2 regions of the Paraburkholderia sp. GV068 genome follow, and region 2 is predicted to be linked to the other one. Evidence: riboswitches for the same ligand, from Rfam matches in the RefSeq annotation. Region 2 holds a riboswitch; the other holds the start of a gene.
The links. Region 2 has a riboswitch for FMN ahead of ribB (3,4-dihydroxy-2-butanone-4-phosphate synthase). Riboswitches for the same ligand answer to the same signal wherever they lie in the genome.
Positions count from the first base shown of each region.

Region 1: another riboswitch for FMN. It lies ahead of C8K18_RS27175 (6,7-dimethyl-8-ribityllumazine synthase); the one in region 2 lies ahead of ribB (3,4-dihydroxy-2-butanone-4-phosphate synthase).

Region 1 is NZ_QBUB01000016.1:106,098-111,719, forward strand. Features, by position in the region: gene C8K18_RS27160 (winged helix-turn-helix domain-containing protein) at 1-1,164, shown strand, start outside; gene C8K18_RS27165 (YbhB/YbcL family Raf kinase inhibitor-like protein) at 1,242-1,820, opposite strand; gene C8K18_RS27170 (MBL fold metallo-hydrolase) at 2,007-2,939, opposite strand; FMN riboswitch at 3,217-3,376, shown strand; gene C8K18_RS27175 (6,7-dimethyl-8-ribityllumazine synthase) at 3,447-3,947, shown strand; gene C8K18_RS27180 (glucose 1-dehydrogenase) at 4,013-4,804, opposite strand; gene C8K18_RS27185 (glycerol kinase) at 4,832-5,622, opposite strand, start outside.
Region 2 is NZ_QBUB01000008.1:96,210-101,831, reverse strand. Features, by position in the region: gene glpK (glycerol kinase GlpK) at 1-862, shown strand, start outside; gene C8K18_RS17730 (MIP/aquaporin family protein) at 982-1,695, shown strand; gene C8K18_RS17725 (HAD family phosphatase) at 1,843-2,529, shown strand; gene ribB (3,4-dihydroxy-2-butanone-4-phosphate synthase) at 2,581-3,297, opposite strand; FMN riboswitch at 3,452-3,636, opposite strand; gene C8K18_RS17715 (helix-turn-helix domain-containing protein) at 3,752-4,441, opposite strand; gene C8K18_RS17710 (MFS transporter) at 4,684-5,622, opposite strand, start outside.

The DNA.
Region 1 (5,622 bases), on a different contig from region 2:
CAGCTTACGCGTGAACGGATCGTTGTCGAATCCAGCTCCCGGTTTGCTGAACCTTGTCCCCGAGTACATTCCGGCGACTTCGCACCAGGATCCGCGTGCCCACAAGGTCGCGACGAGGTCTTGCGAACGCTTGCGTCCGACTTGAGCAGACATCGGCTCATATCTATTGTGGGACCGGGAGGCATCGGCAAAACGACAGTCGCCATTGCTCTCGCGAAGAGACTGTCCGGAGTGTTTCCTTCGGAGATCCACGTCGCCGATTTGAGCGAAGTTACTCATGGCGATACGGTAGCGCTCACGCTCGCTCGTCTGCTTGGGTTAGGCGATCTTCACCACATACCCGTCGCATGCATCGCCAATTATCTTTGCACCCGGCGCGCGCTGATCATTCTGGATAACTGCGAGCATGTCATCGACGAGGTGACGTCGCTCACAACGCAAATCCTCGCGGTCTCATCCGCGACCTATTTCGTGCTGACAAGTCGCGAGGCGCTACGAGTGAAATACGAACACGTCTGCCGCCTGCCTGCGCTCGAAGTCCCGCCGGGACCTGAGGTGATTTCGATCGAACATGCGCATACTTATCCCGCCGTGCAGGTATTCATTCAACGCGCTCTGGAAGCGGGCGCGAGATTCCCGCAGACCAGCAAGAGCTATGCAGCCATTTCGGAGATGTGCCGCGAACTGGAAGGCGTTGCGCTTGCAATCGAACTTGCTGCGGCGCGCGTCGCGACGTTTGGACTGGCCGGCACCATGACGCTGCTCGGAACCCGCTCACGTCTTCAATGGCAGGGATGCCGCAATGCGCCTGCGAGGCATCGGAGTCTCGCCGCATCGATTGGATGGAGTTACGCGCTGCTGTCGGACGAGGAGAGGTGCGCTTTCCGCCGGTTGTCGTCGTTTGAACAGCCGGCAACGCTCGATGCCGTTCTCGCGGCGGTGGCGAACGGAACGAATGGAACGGGCGATCTTTCGAATGCGATAGACGTAGTTGAAGGTCTGGTTGCAAAGCACATGCTGCATATCCAGCCCGGACCGGACGACTTGCCTCGCTATCGGCTCGCGGCTTCGGAAAGAATCTATGCACGAGAACAACTCAATCAGCCTGCGCTCGATAAGCGGAGCATCGTGCAATTGAACGGCGTGCAGAGGATTTGTATTTGAAATACGGCAACCGTTCCACCGGCAGCCGAGCTGCCAGGAACGGTTGCCGATATCCTGGTTCTTGCACCCGTCAGTCGTTAATCGTTAGTCGACGCGCGATGATATCTCGCGACATACTTCGCCTGAGCAATGACTTTCCCATGCATCTGATAGGCGACGACTGCGGGACTCGCCGCCGGGGCGACATCGATTTGCGCCACGTCGAGAGCAGACGCCGTCACGACATATCGATGCGATTCCCCTTTAGGCGGACACGGTCCGCCGTATCTGGATTCGCCGAAGTCCGTCAACGTCTCAATGGCGCCTGCCGGCAAGAGCTTCGGATTGCCGGAAGCGCCTTTTTCGAGCGACGACTCGGAAGGTGGAATATTGGCGATCTCCCAATGCGTCCAGCCGAGCCCGCCAGTCGGCGCATCAGGGTCGAAGATGGTCACGACAATGCTCTTCGTGCCGCGCGGAACGTGAGCCCATGAAATGCGCGGCGAAACGTTGTTACCGTGACAGCCAAAGCCTCCGTACACCTGCTCGTTCGAAAAGTGCCCGTCACGCAGGTCATCGACCCTGATCGTGAACGGCTCGGCGCCGGCTATCGCGGGGATGACCGCCAGCGCCATCGACGTGCATAAAATTGCGGGCAACAAACTCTTCACTCTCATGATGCGCTCCGTTGAAGGATGAAAGATGCGTGCAACCGGTATCAACGGCACCGCATTGATCTGCCGCGGTCACACCAGGGCAAGTGACCGTTTGCAAAAAACCGCCGTGAGCCTTGTGCGCTCGTGGCGGTTTTCTGACAAACGTCAGTGCAATCTATACGGCGATGGTTGATCGTCGGGCACCGATCAGTAGTCCCACACCACCGGCACGAAATGGAAGCCGTTGTCCGTCTTCGCAACGTGACCGATGGATGGGAACGCGACGTGCGCTGCGGCCAGCAAAGCGCCGGTTTCCGCGGCTTCGTTGAGTAGCGCGATACGCACATCCGCAGCCAATTCAGGATCGTGCTCGAAGCCGTTTTGCCAGTCGGGATGGTCGAAGTTGACCTCGAAAATCGCGTCGCCCACGAACGTCAGTTTTTCGCCGTTCGATGCGACGTCCACGACGCAATGCCCCGGCGTGTGTCCACCCGTCACGCGCGCCGACACGCCCTTGGCAACTTCCACGGTCTGATCGAACTGCACGATGTTTTCGCGGTAGAGTTCCGCGAACGTCGCAGCAGCCTTGCGTAGCGCCGGAGGAACAGTTTCCGGCATCACCGTCCTGCTGAAGTCCGGATTTTTCCAGAACTCTACTTCCTTCGCCGACACGTGAATGCGCACGTCCGGGCGCAGCTTGGCCCTGACGCCGGCAACGTTCAGGCCGCCGACGTGGTCCATGTGCATGTGCGTGATCACGATGTCGGTAATCGCAGCGAGGTCGATACCCGCCGACTCCAGGCGCATTACCGAGCGGCCGGCGCGCGTGAAGTATTCGAAACCGTCGCCCACGCCCGAGTCGATCAGGATCAGGCGGTCGCCGCTGCGCACGAGCGCAATATTCAGCGCCCAGTCGAACATGTCGCGCTGCAGGAAGCGACCATCGAACCATTCGTTGCGGTCAGCTTCGCTCACGTTAGTCGACATGGTGGAGGTGGGCAGCGGCAGAACGCCATCGCTGATCAGCACGACGTCAACGTCGCCCACGCGCACGCCGTAGCGGGAAGACACGAGTTCGCCTGACCCTTCTTTGCCGACGTTGGCGATAACCGGCCGCACATTGCGAGTTGTTTCGCTCATGTTCAATAGTCCAATTGATTAAGTGGGGTGAGCCGCACTGCACCGCGCGACGCGGTTCACGAGCACGACCACGAGTGTCACGCGCTCCGTATTGCCTGCATTTGGAGGGAGCGTGTGACAGATAGTAGTCAGCGGGGACGAGCGCCAGTAGCATCGCGAATGCGTACACCATGTTGCCTGGAGGGCAACAATTTCAGGCAGGCACGCAGTGAAATGGGGTGCGGGTGACGCAGCAGATTTGCCGGATACGTGGTAATTTACGCACCGTTCTTCAAGAACACGTTCTCGGGGCGGGGTGCGATTCCCCACCGGCGGTAATCGTCTTTTGCAGACGTAGCCCGCGAGCGCTCTGTTTCGATATTGCTGCGATAACAGAGGTCAGCAGACCCGGTTGGATTCCGGGGCCGACGGTATAGTCCGGATGAAAGAGAACAGAACAGCCACAATGCCCGCACTGGCGGGAGACGGCTGTTCTTCGCCCTGTTCACACAAAACAGGCTGAACTCCATGAACACATCTCACTCGATCGAAGCACAAGCAGCATTCGTTTCCGGCAGCAACCGCGGTCGCATCGCTTTTGTCCAGGCGTGCTGGCACCGCGACATCGTCGACCAATGCAAAACCTCTTTCCTTAAGGTCATCGAGGACTTTGGTTATGCGAGCGGCGACATCGATCTTTATGAAGTACCCGGCGCGTTCGAAATCCCGCTGCACGCGAAACGGCTGGCACTGAGCGGTCGATACGCTGGCATCGTTGCGGCCGGACTTGTTGTCGACGGGGGCATCTATCGCCATGAATTCGTCGCTCAAGCAGTCATTTCAGGCTTGATGCAGGTTCAACTCGAAACAGGTGTTCCTGTGTTCTCTGCCGTGCTGACGCCGCACCACTTCCACCACGGGGAAGAGCATGTGAAGTTCTTCACTGAGCACTTCGTCGTGAAGGGCGCAGAAGTGGCGCGCGCCTGCGGCGAGACAGTGAATAAGCTTTCGCTATTGCAGACTGCTTGAGACTCGCGGACCGATTCCGATAGAAAGTCGCGAGGCAACGTGTCTCGCGACCTGCGAACGCGGCCTCAGGACATGAACATTCCGCCATCGACGTTCACGGTCTGCCCCGTGATGTACGACGCGTCATCGGACGCCAGGAACGCGACCAGACCTGCTACATCCTTGTCGCTACCTGCACGCTTCATGGGAATGTTCTCGACCCACTCGGCCATGAGTTCGCCAGGCTTGTAGTTGCCAAGCAGCTTGCCCCACGCTTCGTCGTTATACGACCACATGTCAGTCGCGATGATGCCGGGGCAGAACGCGTTCACTGTGATGCCCGTTGGCGCCAGTTCTTTCGCGAGGCTCTGCGTGATGCCCAGAACGCCAAACTTGCTGGCTGCATAGTGCGGGGTATAGACGAAACCTTGTCTGGCCTGTCCCGATGCCGTATTGATCAGACGGCCCGCTTTCCCGGCACGCAGCATCCGTCTCGCCGCTTCCTGGCAACACAGAAAAACGCCTTTGGTGTTCACCGCAAGTACGTTGTCCCATTCCTTCTCAGTCAGATCTTCCAGCTTCGCGATCGTAATGACGCCCGCGTTCTGGACTGAAACATCAACCTCACCTAGCGTGGCCGCCACTTCCTCGTAGAGCGCGACAACCTGTTCCTTGCTCGTGACATCGGTTTGCACGGCGATGGCCTCGAAGCCGGAATCGCGTAGCTGCGCGGCAGCGTCGTGCACGGCTTTTTCATTCGCCGACACGCACACTTTCGCGCCCTCCTGCGCAAAGCGCCTGGCAATGCCCAATCCGATACCCCGGCTGCCGCCAGTGACAACCACCACCTTGTTTTCGAAACGCTGCTGGAATGCCATATGCCGATCTCCACTAATCGACGGAGCTTAAAGCCGTCGTATCCATTGCAACCATTGCTCGTGATTTCTTGCAGCCGCTTCGACGCCTGGCCCTGGTTCGACGCGTCGTGCCACCACCCGAGTCTCGCGATAGGCATCGAGCGAGTTGATTAATCCGAGCTTCAACGCGGCAAGCGCTGCTGCGCCCGCGGCCGATATCTCGCTCAGCGTCAGCGTGCTCACCGGCCGGTTCAATGTGTCCGCAAGGTATTGAAGAAGGAATGGCCGCTGAACCAGTCCTCCGTCGAGAAAGAGTTCGCGCAACGGGACGTCGGCAGCCCGCTCCATGACTGCGATCACGTCCCTGATCTGATAGACGATCGATTCATAAGCTGCGCGCACGACGTTTTGCCAGGACGTCGAGAAATTCAGCCCGACGATTTGCGCGCCGCCTGGATATTTCCAGTGCGGGCAACCGATTCCCGAAAAAGCCGGAATAAGAAACACGCCGCCGTTATCGTATTCCGTGAACGCCTCTTCTGCTTCCGCGAAATCCTTGACGATGCGCAGTTTTTCCTTGAGGAACGAAGGCGTTGACCCCGCACTAATGACGATGCCTTCCAGCGCGTAATCCACCCGCTGTTCGGTGGCAAAGCAAAGCGTCGACACGAGACCGTGGTCCGCGGGCAAGGGCTTGCCGCCCACGTTCATCATGATCGAGGAGCCCGTTCCCATTGTCGCCTTGGCAAATCCGGGACTGAGGCAGCCTTCGCCAACGGCCGCAGCGTGGGAATCGCCGATCATCGATACGATCGGCACGGGTCGATCGAAAATGCCGT
Region 2 (5,622 bases):
AGTGCGTCCTTCGTCGGAAGTGTATGGGCCGACCAAGACCACGGTGTTCGCGTCGAAGATTCCGCTCGCGGGCATCGCCGGCGACCAGCATGCGGCGCTGTTCGGCCAGATGTGCACGGAGTCGGGCATGGTGAAGAACACCTACGGCACCGGCTGCTTTCTCGTGATGAACACCGGCGACAAGCCAATTGAATCGAAGAACAATCTCGTCACGACGATTGCGTGGCAGATCGGCGATCAGATCAACTACGCGCTCGAAGGCAGCATCTTCATCGGCGGCGCGGTCGTGCAATGGCTGCGCGACGGTCTCGGCATCATCAAGAACGCGGCTGAAATCGAAACGCTCGCGCGCGGCGTGCCGCATTGCGACGGCGTGTATCTGGTGCCCGCGTTCGCCGGCCTGGGCGCGCCGCACTGGAATGCGCGGGCTCGCGGCACGCTGTTCGGCGTGACGCGCGGCACGACGTCCGCGCATATCGCGCGCGCGGCGCTCGATTCGATCGCGTATCAATCGCTCGACGTGCTGAAGGCGATGGAGGCCGACTCCGGCATTCGCATCGGCGAATTGCGCGTGGACGGCGGCGCATGCGCGAACAATCTGCTGATGCAATTCCAGGCCGACATTCTCGGCGTCGACGCGGTGCGTCCCAAGGTGTCGGAAACCACGGCGCTCGGCGCCGCGTATCTCGCGGGGCTCGCGGTCGGCTACTGGAAAGACGTCGGCGAACTGCAAAGCCAATGGAAGCTCGATCGACGCTTTACGCCCGCGCTCGGCAAAGAGGACGTGAAGGAATGCCTCGACGGCTGGCAGCGCGCGATTCGCGCTGCCAAAGCCTGGGCCGATACGCCGTCGAAATCCTGAGCTTGCGCGCGCTATTCACGCATCGACGTTCTGCAGGGCTAACACAAACCTGAGATAAAGCCGCAACGAAGCCGCCCGCCTCGCGGCTTCCCTAACAACAATATTTCGGATAACCAACGATGTCTCCTTACATTGCGGAATTCATCGGCACGGCACTGGTCGTGCTGCTCGGCGACGGCGCTGTCGCCAACGTGCTGCTTGCACGCACCAAGGGCAAAGGCGCGGACCTGATCGTGATCGTCATGGGCTGGGCGATGGCCGTGTTCATCGCGGTCTACGTGACGGCCTCGTACAGCGGCGCGCACCTGAATCCGGTGGTGACCATCAGCCTCGCGCTCGCGGGCAAGTTCGCGTGGGCCAAGGTGCCCGGTTATGTGGCCGCGCAAATGCTCGGCGGCATGGCGGGCGCACTGCTCGTGTGGGTCGCGTATCGGCAGCACTTCGCGAAGGAAGGCGACGCCGACGTCAAGCTCGGCGTGTTCTGCACCGCGCCCGCGATTCGCAGCGTGCCGCACAACCTGCTGACAGAGATGATCGCCACGTTCGTGCTGATTCTCGGCGTGCTGTATCTCGCTTCGCCGCAAGTCGGCCTCGGCGCGCTGGACGCGCTGCCGGTCGGACTCCTCGTGCTCGGCATCGGCATTTCTCTCGGCGGACCGACTGGTTACGCGATGAGTCCCGCGCGCGATCTGTCGCCGCGTTTGATGCACGCGCTGCTGCCGATCCCCGGCAAGCGCGACAGCGACTGGCGCTACGCGTGGATTCCCGTGTGCGGTCCGCTCGTCGGCGGCGCGGTCGCGGCGGGGCTTTATCTGTATCTGCACGCGCGTTGAGCGCGGCGCGCTCGCGGACCGGGAGCAATGCAATGGAGCGAAAGCGCCGCCGAAGCACGTATCATGGCGCTTTCACACCGCGCGCATGAGCCGGCTATTTATGGCTATGGCGTCTGCGCGCGCCACCGCTTTCCGGTTCCTCCACGCATGATCGACCACCTTATCTGCGACTGCGACGGCGTACTCGTCGACAGTGAAGTCATCGCCGACCGCGTCATGCACGAGACGCTCTCGGCTACGTTTCCGGGCCTCGACTTCGAGCCTATCGTCAAGACGGCGTTTGGCCAGCAAACGTCGCGCTTTCTCGAAGGCATCGAGACCGCGTTCGGCATCACGCTGCCGGCGGATTTTCTGAACACGATCGAACACAACGTCGAGCTCGCGCTCGCTGCGTCGCTTAGTCCGATCAACGGTGTGCGCGACGCGCTGCAGCGCGTGACGCTGCCCGCCGCCGTGGTGTCGAACAGCCGCATGTCGCGCGTCGCCGCATCGCTGCGGCGCGCCGGATTGCAGCAGATTTTCGGCGATCGCGTGTTCAGCGCGGAACAGGTCGCGCGGCCGAAGCCGTTCCCCGACGTGTACCTGTTTGCCGCGCAAATGCTCGGCGTCGATCCATCGCGATGCATCGTCGTGGAAGACAGTGTGGCCGGTTTGAACGCGGCGCGCGCGGCGGGAATGAAGACAATCGCGTTTGTCGGCGCGAGCCATATTCCCGACGGCTACGCGGACGCGCTGCGCAACATGGGTATCACGCGGATCATGCAGCACATGGACGAATTGCCGGCGTTAATCGACGCAGGTGTGCGCGGCGAGTTCGGCGACGTGCAGTCGTAGCGGTTCACAGAACCGCTCACTTCACGCGCCACGCCGCTCACGTTCGCACTCTTAAGCCGCTTCGACGCATTCGCGCGCCTGCGTCAGCGCCAGGCGAAACTCGGCCAGCTCCGCAATCGTCAGCATCGGCAGATTGTGTTTTGCGGCAAAGCGTTCGACGTCGGCGCCGCGCGTCATCGTGCCGTCGGCGTTCATCAATTCGCACAGCACGCCGGCGGGCTTGAGCCCGGCCAGAATCGCGAGGTCCACGGTGCCTTCCGTATGTCCGCGACGCGCCAGCACGCCGCCCGGCATCGCGCGCAACGGGAACACATGGCCGGGGCTCACGATGTCGGCAGGCTTCGCGTTATCGGCAATCGCCGCGCGGATCGTCGTCAGCCGGTCGAGTGCCGACACGCCGGTCGTCACGCCCTCGCGCGCTTCGATCGACACCGTGAACGCGGTGCCGTGACGGCTTTCGTTATGGACGGCCATCGGCGGAAGTTCGAGCGCGCGGACCTTGTTGTCGGTCAGACACAGACACACGATGCCGCTGCATTCGCGAATCAGCAGCGCCATGGTTTCGACGGAAAGACGCTCGGCGGACACGATCAGATCGGCCTCGTTCTCGCGGTCGTCGTCGTCTTGCAGCACGACGGCGCGGCCTTCGCGCATGGCTTGCAAGGCGGCGGCGATACGCGGCGGAACGGCTTCGGTGGAGAGCAGCGGGAGATCGGCGAATGCGTCGCGCGCAAGCGTCGAAGGAGCGGGAAAAGTAGCAAAGGACATGGTTGAAACGCTCATCGCAAAAGTTGGGCGAGAAACGTTTCAGGGCATTGCAAACAGACAAAGACGCGCCGTGCAGCGCCGCCTCACGATGCAGGCGGCGTTCGCGCACCACTCCGACATGCGAGCGGCGCCACGGAAACGAACATGACTATCTGCACATCTTCTTCCATCCGGACTGTGACCGTCGGCTCTGGCCTCTCACCAGATCTGCTGACCCCGCGGCGGCTTTCGGTCGATTGAAAACCGCAATATTGCGGGCGCTCGCGGGCTCGCCGGCCTGCGCTTTCGCGCTGCCGGCATACCGCCGGTGGGGAATTTCGCCCCGCCCTGAAGACGCACTGATTGCCGGACGAACCGGCGGGCCAAGCATACAACAGTCGCGCGCGAACCGCAGCGCAACCCCTACTGCCCGGACGGGTTTCGCGCCCGAGCGGCGCCTATGCGGCGCATTCGATCAAACGGGCGCAGCCTCGCGCGACGTGTCGTGCTGCGCGGGCACGTCCCAGCGCGGCGGCGTCTCGGCCTTCAGCGTCACGCGAAACGCGCGCGCTTCGGTGTCGCCGGGATTGCGCAGACTATGCGGCTGATCGGCGTCGAATACGATCGCGTCGCCGGTTGCCAGCAACTGGCGCTGGTCGTGCACGCTGACCTCGAGCGTGCCCTCGCTGACGACCAGATTGACCGTCGTGCCAGGCGCGCGGCGCACGCCCGCTTCGGTGTGCAACGGCGCGATGCGCAGCTCGTGAAATTCGGCGGCGGTCGGTTCGTTGTCGGGATAGAGCGGGCGAGCCGAATAGCGTCCGTTGGAACTGACGACGCGCGACGAACGCTCCGCCGGCAAGTGCTCGAAACCGTTCGTCGCGTGACGTCGCAGGAAGGCCGCGACCGACACCTTCAACGCGGCGGCCACCTTGCACAGCACCTTGATGGACGGCACGCTGCGCGCCGATTCGATTTGCGCGAGCATCGCGCGCGATACGCCGGACGCGCGGGCCAATGCGTCGAGCGACAACTGACGTTCCGCGCGCAAACGCGCGAGATTCACGCCGACGAGATGTTCGAGCGCGTCGAAAGGTTCAGCGGCACGCGGCGGCGCATCGGTATCGGCCGTGGGATCGCGGACCAGAGCAAGCGGGGAATGCATGATTGCCTCCAGAAGCGCCGCCGGGCGGCGGGCAAGCAGTTAGTGGAAGCAAGATAGCATCGCGCCCCGCAGCGCCCAACGAAGTTATCTTCACACTGTTATCAGTATTGCGGAGGACGCTTTTCGCAAAGCTTGTGCGCATTTTTCATATGCGGAGTGCAGTGCGCGTTTCGTTGTGGTCGCGATTGCGATTGCGGCTGTGATGGCGTGCAACGGCCTCCGCGTGCACGCCTCGCCAGGACTCACGCCCGCTCGCGCACCTGCACGCCGCTTCGTGCTTCATCGGACGCCGGCGTGTCCATGCGCGATGCGAACCACGTCAGCAGCAACGCGCTCAAGCTCACCGCCGCCGCGACCCACGGCAACGTATCGAGCGAATGGCCGTGATCGATCACGAGACCGCCGAGCCACGCGCCGCCCGCATTGCCGACATTGAACGCGCCGATGTTCAGCGTCGACGCGAGATTCGGCGCCTTGGCCGCCTTCTCGACCACGCGCATCTGCAGCGGCGGCACGGTCGCGAACGCGGCGATGCCCCACACGAACACGGTGACCGCCGCGGCCACCTGCGAATGGCTGGTGCGGGCGAACAGCGCCATCACGACGGCAAGCGCCGCGAGAATCGCCATCAGCGAAGGCATCAGCGCGCGGTCCGCAAGCTTGCCGCCCACGGTGTTGCCGATCGTCAGTCCCACGCCGAACAGCACGAGAATCAGCGTGACGGCGCGCGGCGAGAAGCCGCTCACCTGCTCGAGAATCGGCGCGATGTACGTGAACACGACGAACACGCCGCCGAAGCCGAGCACGGTCATCGCGAGCGCGGTCCAGACTTGCGGGTCCTTCAGCACGCGCACTTCATGGCCGAGACCGGCCGGGGCGGAATCGTGGCGATTCGGCACGAGCGCCGTCACGCCCGCCAGCGACAGCACGCCGAACGCGCTGACAATCCAGAAGGCGACGCGCCAGCCGAACTCCTGGCCGACGAACGTGCCGAACGGCACGCCGAGCACGTTCGCGAGCGTGAGGCCGGTGAACATCAGCGCAATCGCGCTCGCGCGCTTTTCCGACGGCACGAGCGACGCCGCCACCACCGCGCCGATGCCGAAGAACGAGCCGTGCGCGAACGAGGTCACGACGCGCGCGATCATCAGCACCGAATAGCTCGACGCAATCGCACACAG